Regions from separate parts of the Pseudomonas sp. IAC-BECa141 genome, predicted to be linked through region 2. Evidence: predicted binding sites of a transcription regulator. Region 2 holds the regulator's gene; each other region holds the start of a gene.
What was found. Region 2 encodes sigma-54, which starts transcription at its own class of promoters, with help from an activator protein. Its sites were predicted from a motif close to ANTGGCATNNANNTTGCTNT; they were not measured.

Region 1 (4,029 bases), 630 kb from region 2:
TGATGCGGCGGTTGCAGACGCGGCTTGATCAGCACACTGACCGTGAAGGTGCCGTTGTTGGCGCGCAGGGCTTCCTCGGTGGGCAGGCCGGTCAGCTCCAGCACTTCGTAGGCATTGCGCGCAGGCTCACGACTGACCGTATCGGTAGACGGCGCATTCGGTGCCTGAGGCTGGACGCTGTTGAGCGGCGGCAACTCTACCGGCTGCGCCTGTACGCCGTCCGGCGCGTGATCGCTGTACACCGTGTTGCCGCCGGCGTCGGTGTACTTGTAGATCTGCGCGGCGACGGGCAGGGCGATCAGCAGCAAAATATAGAGAAGGGTGCGACCCATGAAATCGACCGAAAACGAAAACGATGGGATGCAGCATAGGACAGTGGAGCAGGGAAGGCTCGGATGGAAAACATCCGGCCAATAAAAAAGGCCTCCCGAAGGAGGCCTCTCTTTTGCCACGCCGCGTAGCGCGGCGCTACCGGATCAGCAGCTGTAGTACAGCTCATATTCCAGTGGGTGTACGAAGGTGCGGACCTTGATTTCTTCTTCGGATTTCAGCGCGATGTAGGCATCGATGAAGTCGTCGGAGAACACGCCACCCTTGGTCAGGAACGCACGGCCCTTGTCCAGCTCTTCCAGAGCTTCTTTCAGGCTGCCGCAAACTTGCGGGATCTCTTTCGCCTCTTCAGGCGGCAGGTCGTACAGGTTCTTGTCGGCAGCATCGCCTGGGTGGATCTTGTTCTGGATACCGTCCAGACCGGCCATCAGCAGTGCTGCGAAAGCCAGGTACGGGTTGGCAGCCGGATCCGGGAAACGTGCTTCGATACGACGGCCACGCGGGCTGTTGACGTAAGGAATACGGATCGAGGCGGAACGGTTGCGAGCCGAGTAGGCCAGCATCACCGGAGCTTCGAAGCCTGGCACCAGACGCTTGTAGGAGTTGGTGGCCGGGTTGGTGAAGCCGTTCAGGGCCTTACCGTGCTTGATGATGCCGCCGATGAAGTACAGGGCGGTTTCGGACAGGCCGGCATAGCCTTCGCCAGCGAAGGTGTTCTTGCCGTCTTTGGCGATGGACATGTGCACGTGCATACCCGAACCGTTGTCACCGTACAGTGGCTTCGGCATGAAGGTCGCAGTGCGGCCGTAGGCATCGGCCACGTTGTGTACAACGTATTTCAGAGTCTGAACTTCGTCAGCTTTCTTCACCAGGGTGTTGAACTTGACACCGATTTCGTTTTGACCGGCGGTTGCCACTTCGTGGTGGTGAACTTCAACGGTCTGACCCATCTCTTCCAGTGCGTTGCACATGGCGGTACGGATTTCGTGGTCGTGGTCGAACGGCGGAACCGGGAAGTAGCCGCCTTTCACGCCTGGACGGTGGCCCTTGTTGCCGCCTTCCACGTCCTGGTCGGACATCCACGAGCCTTGCTCGGAGTAGATCTTGAACATCGAGCCGGAGATGTCGGACTTGAACTTCACTTCGTCGAAGATGAAGAACTCAGGCTCGGGACCGGCGAATACGGTGTCACCGATACCGGTGGTCTTCAGGTATTCCTCGGCGCGACGGGCAATGGCACGTGGGTCGCGGTCGTAGCCCTGCATGGTCGAAGGCTCGATGATGTCGCAGACCAGGATCAGGGTCGGTTCTTCGGTGAACGGGTCCAGAACGGCGGTTTCGTCGTCCGGCATCAGGATCATGTCGGAGGCTTCGATGCCTTTCCAGCCAGCGATGGAGGAACCGTCGAACATCTTGCCCGCTTCGAAGAAGTCGTCTTCCAGCGCATCGCGAGCCGGCATGGTCACGTGGTGCTGAGTGCCTTTGGTGTCCGTGAAGCGCAGATCAATCCACTTGACGTCATGATCTTTGATGAGTTGAACCGACTTCGACATAGTGTCCTCCGGGTGAATTAGGGCGGGTAGTGGATGCCCTTAATAGTGGTGATGCCGGCGCGAATACTCTGCCAAGGCAACCTGCCTCACAAGGGAGCAAATTGCATGCCAGTGCCCCAGCATGGGTTTTTTGCCCCAAATTCACGCTTCTAAAGATCGAAAGCGCCTTAATGGCGAAAATCTCGCCCTTTAATGTAGCGTTCAAATCGAAAAATGACCCGTTTTGGTGCGCGCAAAACCTTCTGCACATTAACTGGTTAAACCTTGAGCAATTTCCGCTATAATCCGCGCCCCCCTTTTTCGGCTGGCCCTGCGCGCGCTGTTTTCATGAAACTAATCGTTAAAGTCTTTCCCGAGATCACCATCAAAAGCCGACCTGTCCGGACGAAATTCATCCGCCAGCTGGCCAAGAACATCCGCACCGTGCTCCGCGACCTGGACCCGGCCGTGGTGGTGAACGGTGTGTGGGACAATCTCGAGCTGGAAACCCGCGTTACCGATCCCAAGGCCCTGAAGGAAATGGGCGAGCGCCTGACCTGCATGCCGGGCATCGCGCACTTTCTGCAGATCGACGAGTACCCGCTGGGCGACTTCGACGACATCACCGAGAAGTGCAAGCAGCACTACGGCGATGCACTGGCCGGGAAGATTTTCTCGGTGCGCTGCAAACGTGCGGGCAAGCATGCGTTCAGCTCGATGGACGTCGAAAAATACGTCGGCAGCAAGCTGCGCCGTGAATGCGGTGCCGCGGGGATCGACCTGAAAGCGCCGGAAGTCGAAGTCCGCATCGAAGTTCGCGACAAACGGTTGTTTGTGATCCACAGCCAGCACGATGGCATTGGCGGCTACCCGCTCGGTGCGCTGGAACAGACACTGGTATTGATGTCCGGTGGCTTTGACTCGACGGTTGCTGCGTACCAGATCCTGCGCCGCGGCCTGATGACGCACTTCTGCTTCTTCAATCTGGGCGGTCGTGCCCACGAATTGGGCGTAATGGAAGTCGCGCATTTCATCTGGAAGAAGTACGGCAGCTCGCAACGCGTGCTATTTGTCAGTGTTCCGTTCGAAGAAGTGTTGGGCGAAATTCTCGGCAAGGTCGACGACAGTCATATGGGCGTCGTATTGAAGCGTATGATGTTGCGCGCAGCGTCGAGCATTGCCGAGCGCCTGCACATTGATGCGCTGGTCACCGGCGAAGCGATTTCCCAGGTGTCGAGCCAGACGTTGCCGAACCTGTCGGTCATCGATTGCGTTACCGACAAACTGGTGCTGCGACCGCTGATCGTCGCCCACAAGCAAGACATCATCGACACGGCCGACCAGATCGGTACCGGTGATTTCGCCCGGCACATGCCGGAATACTGCGGCGTCATCTCGGTCAACCCGAAGACCGCCGCCAAGCGTGGCCGGGTCGAGCACGAAGAGCAGGAATTCGACATGGCGGTGCTCGAGCGTGCGCTCGCAAACGCCAGACTGGTGCCGATCGATCGGGTGATCGACGAATTGGGCCAGGATTTGCAGATCGAAGAAGTCAGCGAAGCGCTGGCCGGTCAGATCGTCATCGACATCCGCCACCCGGATGCCGCCGAGGATGACCCGCTGGAACTCGCCGGCATAGAGGTACAGACGATGCCGTTCTACGCAGTGAACGCTCGTTTCAAGGAACTGGACCCTACTCGCCAGTACCTGCTGTATTGCGACAAAGGCGTGATGAGTCGCCTGCATGCCCACCATTTGCTCAGTGAGGGGCATGCCAATGTGCGCGTTTATCGACCGAGCTAAGTGCCCGGGGCTGTTTGCCTGTGGCCTGCGTCACCGGCCCCCCGACACCGCCGTCAAGCTGTAACGGCCATGCCGGACACTACTGCTAATCGCTGCCAGGACTTGTCAGCAAACCGAATCCTCTGATCGAGATACACAAGTGATCGAAAATCTACGTAACATCGCCATCATTGCCCACGTTGACCACGGTAAGACCACCCTGGTAGACAAACTCCTGCGTCAATCCGGCACCCTGGAGCGCAACGAGCTCAACGACGAGCGCGTGATGGACTCCAACGACCAGGAAAAAGAACGCGGCATTACCATTCTGGCGAAAAACACCGCCATCAACTGGAACGGCTACCACATCAACATCGTGGACACC
Region 2 (4,029 bases):
GACAAGGCTGAGCACGTCAAGGCGACCGACATTACACTGGTCACCAAGCCCGATCTGAACATGTTCCGTGGCACCGATTTTCCATGGCACGTGACCAGTGAACGCGGCGAAGTGAACTCCGGTGGCACCGAGGTCGAACTGATCGACTCGGTACGTGTCAAGCGCACCGACGAAAAGAACCGCGATACCCTGATCACCTCCACTCGCATGACGGTGTTCCCGCAGCAGCAATATGCGCAGACCCAGCAACCCGTTAGAATCGACGGCGCTGGCGGTGTATCGACTGGCGTAGGAATGAAAGCGTATTTGAAGGAAAGCAGGATACACCTGCTATCGAACGTAAGAGGACAGTATGAGGCTCGTTAAAACCCTCCCTATTTTGCTCAGTCTGGGCGCAGCACTGGGAAGCGTGAGCGCCTGGGCTCTGCCGAACGATCAAGAGCAGCCAATCCGCATTCAGGCCGACGATGCCCAGCTGGACGACAAGAACGGCGTTGCCACCTATAAAGGCGACGTGATCATCACCCAGGGTTCGATGGTCGTCAAAGGCAACACCGTGACCATGACCCGTGCGCCCAACGGCGACATCGACGTCGTGACTTCGGTGGGCAACCTCGCCTACTTCGAACAGTTGCAGACTGCCGGCGACACCAAACCCGTTCAGGGCTGGGGCGTGACCATTCAGTACCACGCACAGCAGAACCGCGTTGTACTGATCGACAAGGCCAAAGTCGTCGACAAGGACAACAACACCACTCAAGGCGAGAAAATCGTCTATGACACGGTGAAAAAACTGGCCAGCGCCGGTCGAGCCACTGGCAGCAAGGTCACCGAAGCGCGTCCGCGCATCGACATGGTGATTCAGCCGAAGAAGAAAACCGACGAGAAAACCCAGTAATGGCAACTCTGAAAGCTCAGCACCTGGCCAAGGCCTATAAAAGCCGCCAGGTCGTGCGCGACGTCAGCCTGTCGATCGACAGCGGTCAGATCGTCGGCCTGCTCGGCCCGAACGGCGCCGGCAAGACCACCTGTTTCTACATGATCGTCGGCCTGGTCCAGGCCGATCAGGGTCGCGTACTGATCGACGATCTGGACGTCAGCCACCAGCCGATGCACGGTCGCGCCAAGGCTGGTATCGGCTATCTGCCGCAGGAAGCGTCGATCTTCCGCAAACTGTCGGTCGCCGACAACATCATGGCCATCCTCGAGACCCGCCAGGAACTCGACAAGGCCGGTCGTCGCAAGGAGCTGGAAAGCCTGCTGCAGGAATTCCACATCAGCCACATCCGCGACAACCTTGGCATGAGCCTGTCCGGTGGTGAGCGCCGCCGGGTGGAAATCGCCCGCGCACTGGCCACGGCACCGAAGTTCATCCTGCTCGACGAACCGTTCGCGGGTGTCGACCCTATCTCGGTCGGCGACATCAAGCAGATCATCCACCACCTCAAGGCCAAGGGCATCGGTGTGCTGATCACCGACCACAACGTCCGCGAGACGCTGGATATCTGCGAAACCGCCTACATCGTAAACGACGGCCAGTTGATCGCTGAAGGCGACTCCGCGACCATCCTCGCCAACGATCTGGTGAAGGAAGTCTACCTGGGTCACGAGTTCCGCCTGTAAGCAAGACGGCATTCGATCAGCCGTTCGGGTGCTGTAACGTTGAAGCGCTTTTTTATACGCTTTTATTGTTACAGCGCTCTAGGCAAACACGACAGTTTCAGGCATATAATTTGCTTAAGTTTGGCGCCCCGGCGCCCTGTAGTGGATGGCGCATAGCGCCGGCGAATAAGGTGTTAAGCCCCTGCCATGAAACCATCGCTAGTCTTGAGAATGGGCCAGCAGCTGACGATGACACCGCAGCTGCAACAGGCCATCCGCCTGCTCCAATTGTCGACCCTGGATCTGCAGCAGGAAATCCAGGAGGCTCTGGAATCCAATCCGATGCTCGAACGCCAGGAAGACGGCGACGACTTCGACAACTCCGATCCCATGGCCGACAACGCCGAGCAGAAGCCCAACACCGAGATCCAGGAACCCTCCTATCAGGAGACCGCGCCGACAGTCGATAACCTCGAAGACGGCGAATGGAACGAGCGAATCCCCAACGATCTACCCGTCGACACCGCCTGGGAAGACGTCTATCAGACCAGTGCCAGCAGCCTGCCGAGCAGCGATGATGACGAGTGGGACTTCACCACCCGCACTTCCGCCGGCGAGAGCCTGCAAAGCCACCTGCTGTGGCAATTGAATCTGGCACCGATGTCCGACACCGATCGCCTGATCGCGGTCACCCTGATCGATTGCATCAACAATCAGGGCTACCTCGACGAAACCCTCGAAGAAATCCTCGACGCCTTTGATCCGGAACTCGATATCGAGCTGGACGAGATCGAAGCCGTCCTGCACCGCATCCAGCAGTTCGAACCGGCCGGCATCGGCGCGCGCAACCTGGGCGAATGCCTGCTATTGCAATTGCGCCAGCTGTCGGCCAAGACCCCTTGGCTGGCCGAAGCCAAGCGCCTGGTTACCGATTACATCGACCTGCTCGGCAGCCGCGACTACAGCCAACTGATGCGCCGCATGAAGCTCAAGGAAGACGAACTGCGCCAGGTCATCGAACTGGTGCAGAGCCTCAACCCGCGCCCCGGCTCGCAGATCGAGTCGACCGAAGCCGAATACGTGGTGCCTGACGTCATCGTACGCAAGGACAACGAACGCTGGCTGGTGGAGCTGAACCAGGAATCAGTGCCGCGTCTGCGGGTCAACGCCCAGTACGCCGGTTTCGTACGTCGTGCCGACACCAGTGCCGACAACACCTTCATGCGCAATCAGTTGCAGGAAGCCCGCTGGTTCATCAAGAGCCTGCAGAGCCGCAACGAAACCCTGATGAAAGTTGCCACCCAGATCGTCGAGCATCAGCGCGGCTTCCTGGAGTACGGCGACGAAGCCATGAAGCCGCTGGTCCTGCATGACATCGCTGAAGCAGTGGGCATGCACGAGTCGACAATTTCCCGAGTGACCACGCAAAAATTCATGCATACCCCGCGGGGCATATATGAGCTGAAATACTTTTTCTCCAGCCATGTAAGCACCTCCGAAGGCGGTGAATGCTCGTCCACGGCGATCCGCGCGATCATCAAGAAACTGGTTGCCGCGGAAAATCAGAAAAAGCCGTTGAGTGACAGCAAGATCGCTGGTTTACTGGAGGCACAAGGCATTCAGGTGGCTCGCCGCACCGTCGCCAAGTACCGCGAATCCCTCGGGATCGCGCCTTCGAGCGAACGCAAGCGGTTGATGTAAGCCACGTTACAGCGTTCCAGTGGCAGGCTCTTCGGCCTGCCGCTTTATGCACTGGCAACGAAGGAGAAGCTGTATGCAAGTCAACATCAGTGGACACCAACTGGAAGTTACCCAACCTCTCCGTGAGTACGTTGAGCAAAAGCTCAAGAGGCTTGAGGGACATTTCGACAAGATCACCAACGTGCAAGTCACGATGTGCGTCGAAAAGCTGAAGCAGAAAATCGAAGCCACGATGCATATTCCCGGCAATGAAGTCGTCGCTAACGCGGAACATACTGACATGTACGCTGCGATCGACGCGCTGACCGACAAGCTTGATAAACAACTCAAAAAGCATAAGGAAAAGACCCAGAGCCTGCTTCAGGGCGCTACCGGTCGATAACCCCCACCCCCATGATCCGACTTGAAAGTATCCTGACCCCCGGCCGTTCCCTGGTGAACGTGCCGGGCGGCAGTAAAAAGAAAGCCCTCGAACAAATTGCCAACCTGATCGCCCGGGAAGTCCCGGATCTGGAGATGCAAGATGTCTTCGAGGCATTGATTGCCCGTGAAAAACTGGGTTCCACCGGTTTTGGCAACGGCATCGCCATTCCCCACTGCCGCCTCAAGGGCTGCGAAGCGCCGATCAGTGCGCTGATGCACCTTGACGCCCCTATCGATTTTGACGCTATCGACGGCGCGCCTGTGGACCTTCTGTTCGTCCTGCTGGTGCCGGAAGCCGCCACC
Region 3 (4,029 bases), 970 kb from region 2:
GGCAGCCCGCCTCATCAAGGAACGATTGCTGCCGGTCGCCGCCGAGCTTGACCTGAACGACCTGGAAGGGCGCACCGCCGATGCCGGCGTAAAAAGCCTGAAAACCCAGCACAGCATCGAAATCCGCAGCATCACCCCAATCTGAATCTTCTTTTACATTACTTGCCAGGCCTTGGCAGCGGCTCTCTCTTGGGGCTACTCTGCAAGCGAGATCAGCGAACGGATCGCTAAGGTCTGGTCTTGTCAGCTACATGCTTGTTTCCCGGCGGCAACGCGGTTGCCGTAATGCCTGGGCTGTTCGGCCAGGTGCAGGGAATACGGAAAGTCTATCCATCTATGCGAGGGGGACGTTTCATGAGCACAGCCTATCAAGAAGACATCAGCAGCAGCGTGCTGCGCCGCATGAAAGAAGGCGGTTTCGATTTTTCCCGATTCCATCCCATCGAGTTCTACGCCATTTTCCCGGACGAGGAGCGGGCGCGCAGGGCGGCAGGCAAGTTTCGCGGTGAATCCATCAATGCCCAGGTCAGTGCGCGCGACGACGGCGCCTGGTCGCTGGAATTGAGCAAGGTGATGTACGCAACCTACGACGATATTGGCGATTTCGAGCAGGGCTTTTCGGCGGTGGTCGAGCCTTTGGGCGGCATCATCGAAGGCTGGGGCGTGAAACAGGAGATCCGCAGCCGGCACCGTTTGAACTGATTACTCTCGCAACACGTCGAGCTACGGCTGACCTTCGGGTCGGCCGTTGTCGTTTCTGCACCTTGAACATTGCACGGCAAAACCCTGAAACAAGAAACCGGCGCAAAAAAAAGCCACCTGAAGAGGTGGCTGAAAGGGAAGACCGGAAGGAGAGGAAACCGGTCAGGGTTACGGCCGGGAGGGCTGCCGAGGCAAGCCGGATCAGTGGGGCTGCGGGCTTCGTCAGGGACGTTTTTGCAGCGGATGCGCGGATTATCCTCAGCCGCCGGCGGGCAGTGAAATCAACTCTGACTATGCTGGTGATAGGCGACGGGACTGCGTCGCAATGAAGCGGGGGCGATCAGGTTGGGGCATTTGCCGCACAGGAATGGTGCGGTGCGTGCGACGTGAATATCCAACCGATTGATATCAAAGCGTTTATGCCGATGGCACGGGCCTTGCGATGGCCTGTATGTCCGGAGTGACAAGGAGTACGGCATGATCCGCACCTATTTTGATGAAATGTACGATGCCGGCGGCCAGATCCGCCCGCATTACCGGGAGTTTGCCCGCTGGCTGGCCGAGACGCCTGACGAATTGCTGGCCCAGCGGCGACGCGAGGCCGATCTGCTGTTCCATCGTGCCGGGATCACGTTCACGCTCTACGGGGACGAGCAAGGGACAGAACGCCTGATTCCCTTCGACACCATTCCGCGCAGCATCCCCGCCAGCGAGTGGCGGATTGTCGAGCGCGGCTGCATCCAGCGGGTCAAGGCGCTGAACATGTTCCTCGCCGACCTTTACCACGAGCAGCGCATCATCAAGGCCGGGATCATTCCCGCCGAGCAGGTGCTGGCCAACGAGCAATACCAGTTGGCGATGCAGGGGCTGGATCTGCACCGCGATATCTATTCGCACATTTCCGGCGTCGATCTGGTGCGCGACGGCGACGGCACGTATTACGTGCTCGAGGACAACCTGCGCACGCCGAGCGGCGTGAGCTACATGCTCGAAGACCGCAAGATGATGATGCGCCTGTTCCCCGAACTGTTCGCCGCCCAGCGCATCGCCCCGATCGACCATTATCCGAACCTGTTGCTCGACACCCTGAAAAGTTCAAGCCCGATCGACGACCCGAGCGTCGTGGTGCTGACACCAGGTCGTTTCAACAGCGCGTTTTTCGAGCACGCGTTCCTCGCTCGGGAAATGGGCGTGGAACTGGTGGAGGGCGCGGACCTGTTCGTGCGCGACGACAAGGTTTTCATGCGCACCACCGACGGCCCGAAAGCGGTGGACGTGATCTACCGCCGGCTCGACGACGCGTTTCTGGATCCGCTGGCCTTCCGCCCGGATTCGATGCTCGGCGTGCCGGGGCTGCTGTCGTCCTATCGCTCGGGCAATGTGGTGCTGGCCAACGCGATCGGCACCGGCGTGGCGGACGACAAATCGGTGTATCCGTTTGTCACCGAGATGATCCGTTTCTACCTCGACGAAGAACCGATCCTGAAGAACGTGCCGACCTGGCAATGCCGTAATCCGTCCGAGCTTTCCCACGTGCTGGCCAATCTTCCCGATCTGGTGGTCAAGGAGACTCAGGGCTCCGGCGGTTACGGCATGCTCGTGGGGCCCGCAGCGACGACAGCGGAAATCGATGCATTCCGCGAGCGGATCAAGGCCAAGCCTCACGCCTACATCGCGCAACCGACGCTGTCGCTGTCAACCTGTCCGACCTTTGTCGAAAACGGCATTGCGCCGCGCCATATCGACCTGCGCCCGTTCGTATTGTCCGGCCGCGAAACCCGGGTCGTGCCCGGCGGTTTGACCCGTGTCGCCCTGCGTGAAGGCTCCCTGGTGGTGAATTCATCCCAGGGCGGCGGGACCAAGGACACCTGGGTGGTCGAGGATTGAAGGAAGCCTGCCATGTTAAGTAGAACTGCCTCGGATCTATACTGGATGTCGCGTTACCTGGAGCGGGCGGAAAACCTCGCACGGATGCTCGATGTCAGCTATTCGCTGTCGCTGATGCCGCAGGACGGCCGTGGCGACGGTCTGCACGAACTGGCGATGCCGCTGCTGATCACCGGCACGCTGGACGATTATCTGGAACGCCACGGCGAGTTGCATGCCGAACGATTGCTGCACTTTTTCGCCCTCGATGCGGCCAACCCCGCGAGCATCTACAGCTGTCTCGGTGCGGCGCGAGCCAGCGCCCACGCGGTGCGCGGGCGAATCACTGCCGACATGTGGGAAAACATCAACGCCACCTGGCTGGAGATCCGCGGGATCGCCAATCAGGGCCTCAGCCGCTATGGCATGAGCCGCTTCTGCGAGTGGATCAAAGAACGTTCGCATCTGTTCCGGGGCGCGTCCTACGGCACCATCATGCGTAACGATGCGTTTCGTTTCATTCGCCTGGGCACGTTCATCGAGCGCGCGGACAACACGCTGCGACTACTCGATGCTCGCTATGAAATGGCGGGTGATCAAGCCGAAGCGGTCAGCGATGGCACCGCTCACGCCTATTACCAGTGGAGTGCGCTGTTGCGAGCGCTGTCATCGTTCGAGGCCTACACCGAGATCTATCGCGATGCGCCGGGCGCCCGGCATGTGGCCGAGTTGCTGCTGTTGCGTGCCGATGTGCCGCGTTCCTTGCGGGCCTGCACTGAAGAAATCGACCAGATCCTGGCGCAGTTGCCGGGGGCCAACGGTCGTCCCGCGCAACGGCTGGCGGCGGAAATGGACGCGCGTCTGCGCTACACCGGCATTCAGGAAATTCTCGAGGAAGGGCTGCACGCCTGGCTCACCGAATTCATCCCGCTGGTGCGCCAGCTGGGCAACGCCATTCACAGTTCTTACCTGGAGGCCGCATGAGACTTTCCATCAGCCACGAGACCACCTATCACTACGAAGATCAGGTGCGCGCGAGCATCCAGTATCTGCGCCTGACGCCCCACGACAGCGAGCGTCAGCATGTGCTGAGCTGGCAGCTCGACCTGCCGCGCCCGGTGCGCGCCCAGCTCGATCCGTTCGGCAACATCCTGCATGTGTTGACCATGGACGAGCCCCACGAGGCGATCATCATCGGCGCCCGGGGGCAGGTCGATATCGACGAGTTGCGCGAGGCGGAGCACGAGAGCCAGTCGGCGCTGCCGTTCCTGCGTTTCACCCGGCTCACCGAAGCTGACGAGGCATTGCGGGCGTTTGCCGAGAAATCCTGCAAACAACGGCGTGACCGCAACGCTCTGATCGACCTGATGCACGGGCTTAACCAGCACATGACCTACAAGCCGGGCGCCACCGAAGTCGACACCAGCGCCGCGCAGGCGTTTGCCGGCCGCGCGGGTGTTT
Region 4 (4,029 bases), 2.6 Mb from region 2:
GGTTTTCTTTTGCCCGCGAAAAAAGTCAAAAGCGGCCCTCAGCCCTCCCCTCTTCCTGAGGGAAAGGGAACTGAACGAGCTGTTCTCAAGAGATGCGCCAGCTTGAAATAACGATCCCCCCCAAATCCAAGACAAAAAAAGCCCCTCAAAAAGAGGGGCTCCTTAACCAGCCAAAACCAGAAATCAGGTCATCTGAATAATGGTCTGCATGATAGTGCTCTGAGTCGAAATGGTCTTGGCGTTCGCCTGATAGTTGCTCTGGCCCTTGATCAGATCAACCAGCTCATTGGTCAGGTTAACGTTCGACTCTTCCAGCGAGTTCGAAACAACCGAACCCAAAGTACCGGTTTCCGGCGCATCGTAGCCCGGGATACCCGAAGCGAAAGTCTCTTTCCAGCTGGTACCGCCGATAGGCTGCAGGCCCTGTTCGTTGGTGAAGCTGGCCAGCGCAACCTGGCCGATGGCCTTGCTCTGGTTGTTGCTGAAGTTGGCGAACAGCGTACCGGTGCCATCGATGGTCAGGTTGGTGATCTGGCCGGTGGCGTAGCCATCCTGAGTCGGGATCGATCGCGCGGTGTCAGCGTTGTACTGAGTGGTCTTGGCCATGGAGATGGTGATGCCGGCCGGGTTTGCCGAAGCGCCGTTGGCAGTCCATACACCGTTGGTCACGGTACCCGGCACCCAGCCAGTGAGTTTCAGGTCGCTGCTGATGATCGGCGTACCAGGGTTCGCAGGATCCGGGGTGCTGACCTGAGTCAGTTTGCCGGTGCTGTCGAAGCTCATGGTCGAGGCCACCGGTGCCGTGGTTTTCGGATCACTGCCGGTGGCATCCGGGTTGCGACCGTCCACCAAGGTGTAGACCTTCCAGGTGTTGGCACCGGTCTTGACCATGTATTGATCCATGGTGTGCTGGTTGCCCTGGCTGTCATAGATCGGCGTACTGAACGACTTGGTGTAGGTCGCCGTGTTGGTCGGATCGAATTTGCCTGCCGCCGCAGTATCGTCGATCACCGGAGCGGTCGAGTTCAGGTTGATGGTCGAGGTCACCAGCGAGGTGGACTTCGGTGCCAGGTTCGAAGTGTCGATCTTCAGATCGGTCAACACACCGTTGATGATCTTGCCGTTGGAGTCCACACCGTAGCCTTGCAGACGCGAGGTGTAGTCGGTGTTGGTGATGAAACCATCCTTGTCGACCTTGAACGTACCGGCACGGGTGTAGGAGATCGAACCGTTGTTGCTCAGAGTGAAGAAACCCGAACCGTTGATGCCCATGTCCAGCACGTTGCCGGTGTTGTTGATGTCGCCCTGGGTGAACTGCTGGGAAACGTTGGCCAGACGCACACCGTTACCGATGACCTTGCTGCCGCTGCCCAGGCGAGTGGCCGAGTAGACGTCTTCGAATTCTGCACGGGACGATTTGAAACCGGCGGTCGCGACGTTGGCGATGTTGTTGCCGGTCACGTCCAGTTGTTTGTTGGCTGCATAGAGACCGCTAAGGCCGATATTGAAAGACATATTCCACTCCTTTGTGCCGGTTAGTCGGCTCTATATACCAATGGTTTGTACTTTGGACAGGGCAACGGTGCCCTTGCCGGACAGGTTGAGCATCAGCTCGCCACCGGTCTGGCTGATCGTCACGCTGGTGACCGTGGCTGGCAGGTAGGTCGCCAGGTCGGTCGCGGTGCCGTTGATCGAGGCGTTCGCCTTGACGGTGTAGGTACCGGTTTTCACCAGGTTGCCGTCCTTGTCCTTGCCGTCCCATGTGAAGCTCGCATTGCCTGCGGCGCGACTGCCCAGATCGATGGTGCGAACAACGGCGCCGCTGCTGTCGGTGATGGAGACGGTACCGCCGGCGATCGACGACGGAACGGTGACCGAACCGGTCATGCCTTTGCTCGGGTCATCCAGCTGAACAGTGTTGGTCTGCACGATCACGTTGCGACCCACCAGCGAAGAAGCCTGCAGGGCTTGCGACGAGTTGTAGTTGCCGGCCAGCGAGCTGACGGTGCTGTTGAGGGTGGTGATCCCCTCAAGGCTGCTGAACTGCGCCAGCTGGGCAACGAACGCGCTGTTGTCCTGCGGGTCGAGCGGGTTCTGGTTCTTCAGCTGGGTAACCAGCAGTTGCAGGAACGCGTCCTTGCCCAGGGCCTGGCCGCCGGTCGAGCTGTTGGTGGCCGAAGCGATGCCGCCGGTGGTCGTGCTACTGGTCTTCTTCGAAGAGTTGGCCAGTATGTCGTTCATCGTCAGGCTGCTGGTGGTATCGGTAACACTCATGGCAGTCGCCCCTTATTACTGACCGAGGGTCAGTACCTTCTGCATCATGGTCTTGGCGGTGTTCATCATCTCGGCGTTGGTCTGGAACGACCGGCTCGCGGAAATCATGTCAGCCATTTCTTCCACCACGTTGACGTTCGGGTAGTAGACGTAGCCCTTGGCATCGGCCGCCGGATGGTTCGGCTCGTAGCGCGCTTCGAGGTTGCTCTGGTCTTCGACCACGCCGAGCACCTGCACGCCTTGACCGGCTGCATCCTGGTTCTGGAACAACGAATTGCTGCCGCCGCTCTGGCCGCCCTGGAACATGGTGGCGAATACCGGGTGACGGGCACGGTAGGTCTGGTCGATGCTCGACGAGACGGTCTCGGCGTTGGCGATGTTCGAAGCCACGGTGTTCAGACGGGTGGTCTGGGCGCTCATGCCGCTGCCGGCAATGTTGAAAACGCTGGACAGGGACATGGATTATTCTCCGCGCAGGGCTGACACCAGCCCTTTGAACTTGCTGTTGAGCAGGGTGAAGCTCGCCTGGAAGTCGACAGCGTTTTGCGCGTAGTTCGACTGTTCCAGCTGGGCGTCCACGGTGTTCTGGTCGATCGACGGCTGCATCGGCGTGCGATACATCAGCGACTCGTCGCCATTGCCCAGGCCTTCAGCTTCGATGTGACGGCTGTTGGTCATGTTCAGGGCGATGGTGCCGTTGGCGTTCTTCTGGCTCTGTGCTTCGAGCACTTTGGAGAACTCCAGATCCCGCGCCTTGTAGTTCGGGGTGTCGGCGTTGGCGATGTTGTTGGCCAGCACTTCGGCACGCTGGGCGCGGAAGCCCAGAGCCTTTTCGTGAATGCCGAGCGCTTTATCGAAGCTGATGCTCATGTCGGGAACCTTCAGGTGACCGGATTTTTCGTAACAGGGTCATAGCAAGCGTCGTGCCAGTTTGAGAAAGCCCCGGATTACGGGGCTTTGCCGGGGATCGGCAATGCGGCAATGCCAGAAAAGCGGCAACCGGTTTCCGCCAGATGCCGCTTTTCTGCCGCCGCCTGCCCCCGGCAAAACCTTCAGGCATAAAAAAACGGGAGCCCCTGAGGACTCCCGTTTCTTGTGTTGCCGATCTTGATCACTTCGCCTGGTAGATGATCCCCGGGCTGCACTGAACCATCTGGTAATGATCCGGCAGACCGTTCAGCGCTTCGGAAGCGCCAAGGAACAGATAACCGCCCGGCTTCAGCGTGCTGTGGATGCGCAACAGAATGTCTTTCTTCACCTCGGCGGAGAAGTAGATCAGCACGTTGCGGCAGAACACGATGTCGAACTTGCCCAGGCTTGCGTAGCTGTCCAGCAGGTTGAACGAGCGGAACTCCACCCGGTTCTTGATCGGCGCCTTGATCACCCAGCGTCCCGGCCCTTTCGGATCGAAGTAGCGCTGCAGACGATCGGCGGACAGACCGCGACCGATCGCCAGACTGTCGTACTCGCCGGTCTTGCAGTTGGTCAGCATGCTGCCGGACAGATCGGTGGCAACGATCTGCACGCCCATTTTCAACTGACCGATGTTGGCTCGTTCGAACTCGTCGATCGACATCGACAGCGAATAGGGTTCCTGACCCGACGAGCAGGCCGCCGACCAGATCCGCAGACGCTGGTTGGGAGCGGCCTTGATCGCCTCGGGCAGCACCTTGTTCTTCAAGACTTCAAACGGATAGGTGTCACGAAACCACAAGGTTTCGTTGGTCGTCATGGCATCGACCACCTGCTCGCGCA

Region 1: the regulator sigma-54 is predicted to act here: its motif matches at 1,977-1,996, upstream of glnA (glutamate--ammonia ligase).
Region 3: the regulator sigma-54 is predicted to act here: its motif matches at 1,127-1,146, upstream of I5961_RS09095 (circularly permuted type 2 ATP-grasp protein).
Region 4: the regulator sigma-54 is predicted to act here: its motif matches at 3,186-3,205, upstream of flgB (flagellar basal body rod protein FlgB).

Annotation. Positions count from the first base shown of each region.
Region 1 covers NZ_CP065410.1:372,470-376,498, forward strand. Annotated here, with positions in the region: gene I5961_RS01710 (DUF4124 domain-containing protein) at 1-332, opposite strand, end outside; gene glnA (glutamate--ammonia ligase) at 477-1,883, opposite strand; gene thiI (tRNA uracil 4-sulfurtransferase ThiI) at 2,211-3,665, shown strand; gene typA (translational GTPase TypA) at 3,805-4,029, shown strand, end outside.
Region 2 covers NZ_CP065410.1:1,005,795-1,009,823, reverse strand. Annotated here, with positions in the region: gene lptC (LPS export ABC transporter periplasmic protein LptC) at 1-366, shown strand, start outside; gene lptA (lipopolysaccharide transport periplasmic protein LptA) at 353-898, shown strand; gene lptB (LPS export ABC transporter ATP-binding protein) at 898-1,623, shown strand; gene I5961_RS04405 (RNA polymerase factor sigma-54) at 1,810-3,303, shown strand; gene hpf (ribosome hibernation-promoting factor, HPF/YfiA family) at 3,377-3,685, shown strand; gene ptsN (PTS IIA-like nitrogen regulatory protein PtsN) at 3,697-4,029, shown strand, end outside.
Region 3 covers NZ_CP065410.1:1,971,748-1,975,776, forward strand. Annotated here, with positions in the region: gene I5961_RS09085 (hypothetical protein) at 1-145, shown strand, start outside; gene I5961_RS09090 (ribonuclease E inhibitor RraB) at 355-702, shown strand; gene I5961_RS09095 (circularly permuted type 2 ATP-grasp protein) at 1,180-2,589, shown strand; gene I5961_RS09100 (alpha-E domain-containing protein) at 2,602-3,552, shown strand; gene I5961_RS09105 (transglutaminase family protein) at 3,549-4,029, shown strand, end outside.
Region 4 covers NZ_CP065410.1:4,602,869-4,606,897, forward strand. Annotated here, with positions in the region: gene flgE (flagellar hook protein FlgE) at 184-1,515, opposite strand; gene flgD (flagellar hook assembly protein FlgD) at 1,546-2,274, opposite strand; gene flgC (flagellar basal body rod protein FlgC) at 2,290-2,733, opposite strand; gene flgB (flagellar basal body rod protein FlgB) at 2,737-3,144, opposite strand; gene cheR (protein-glutamate O-methyltransferase CheR) at 3,386-4,029, opposite strand, start outside.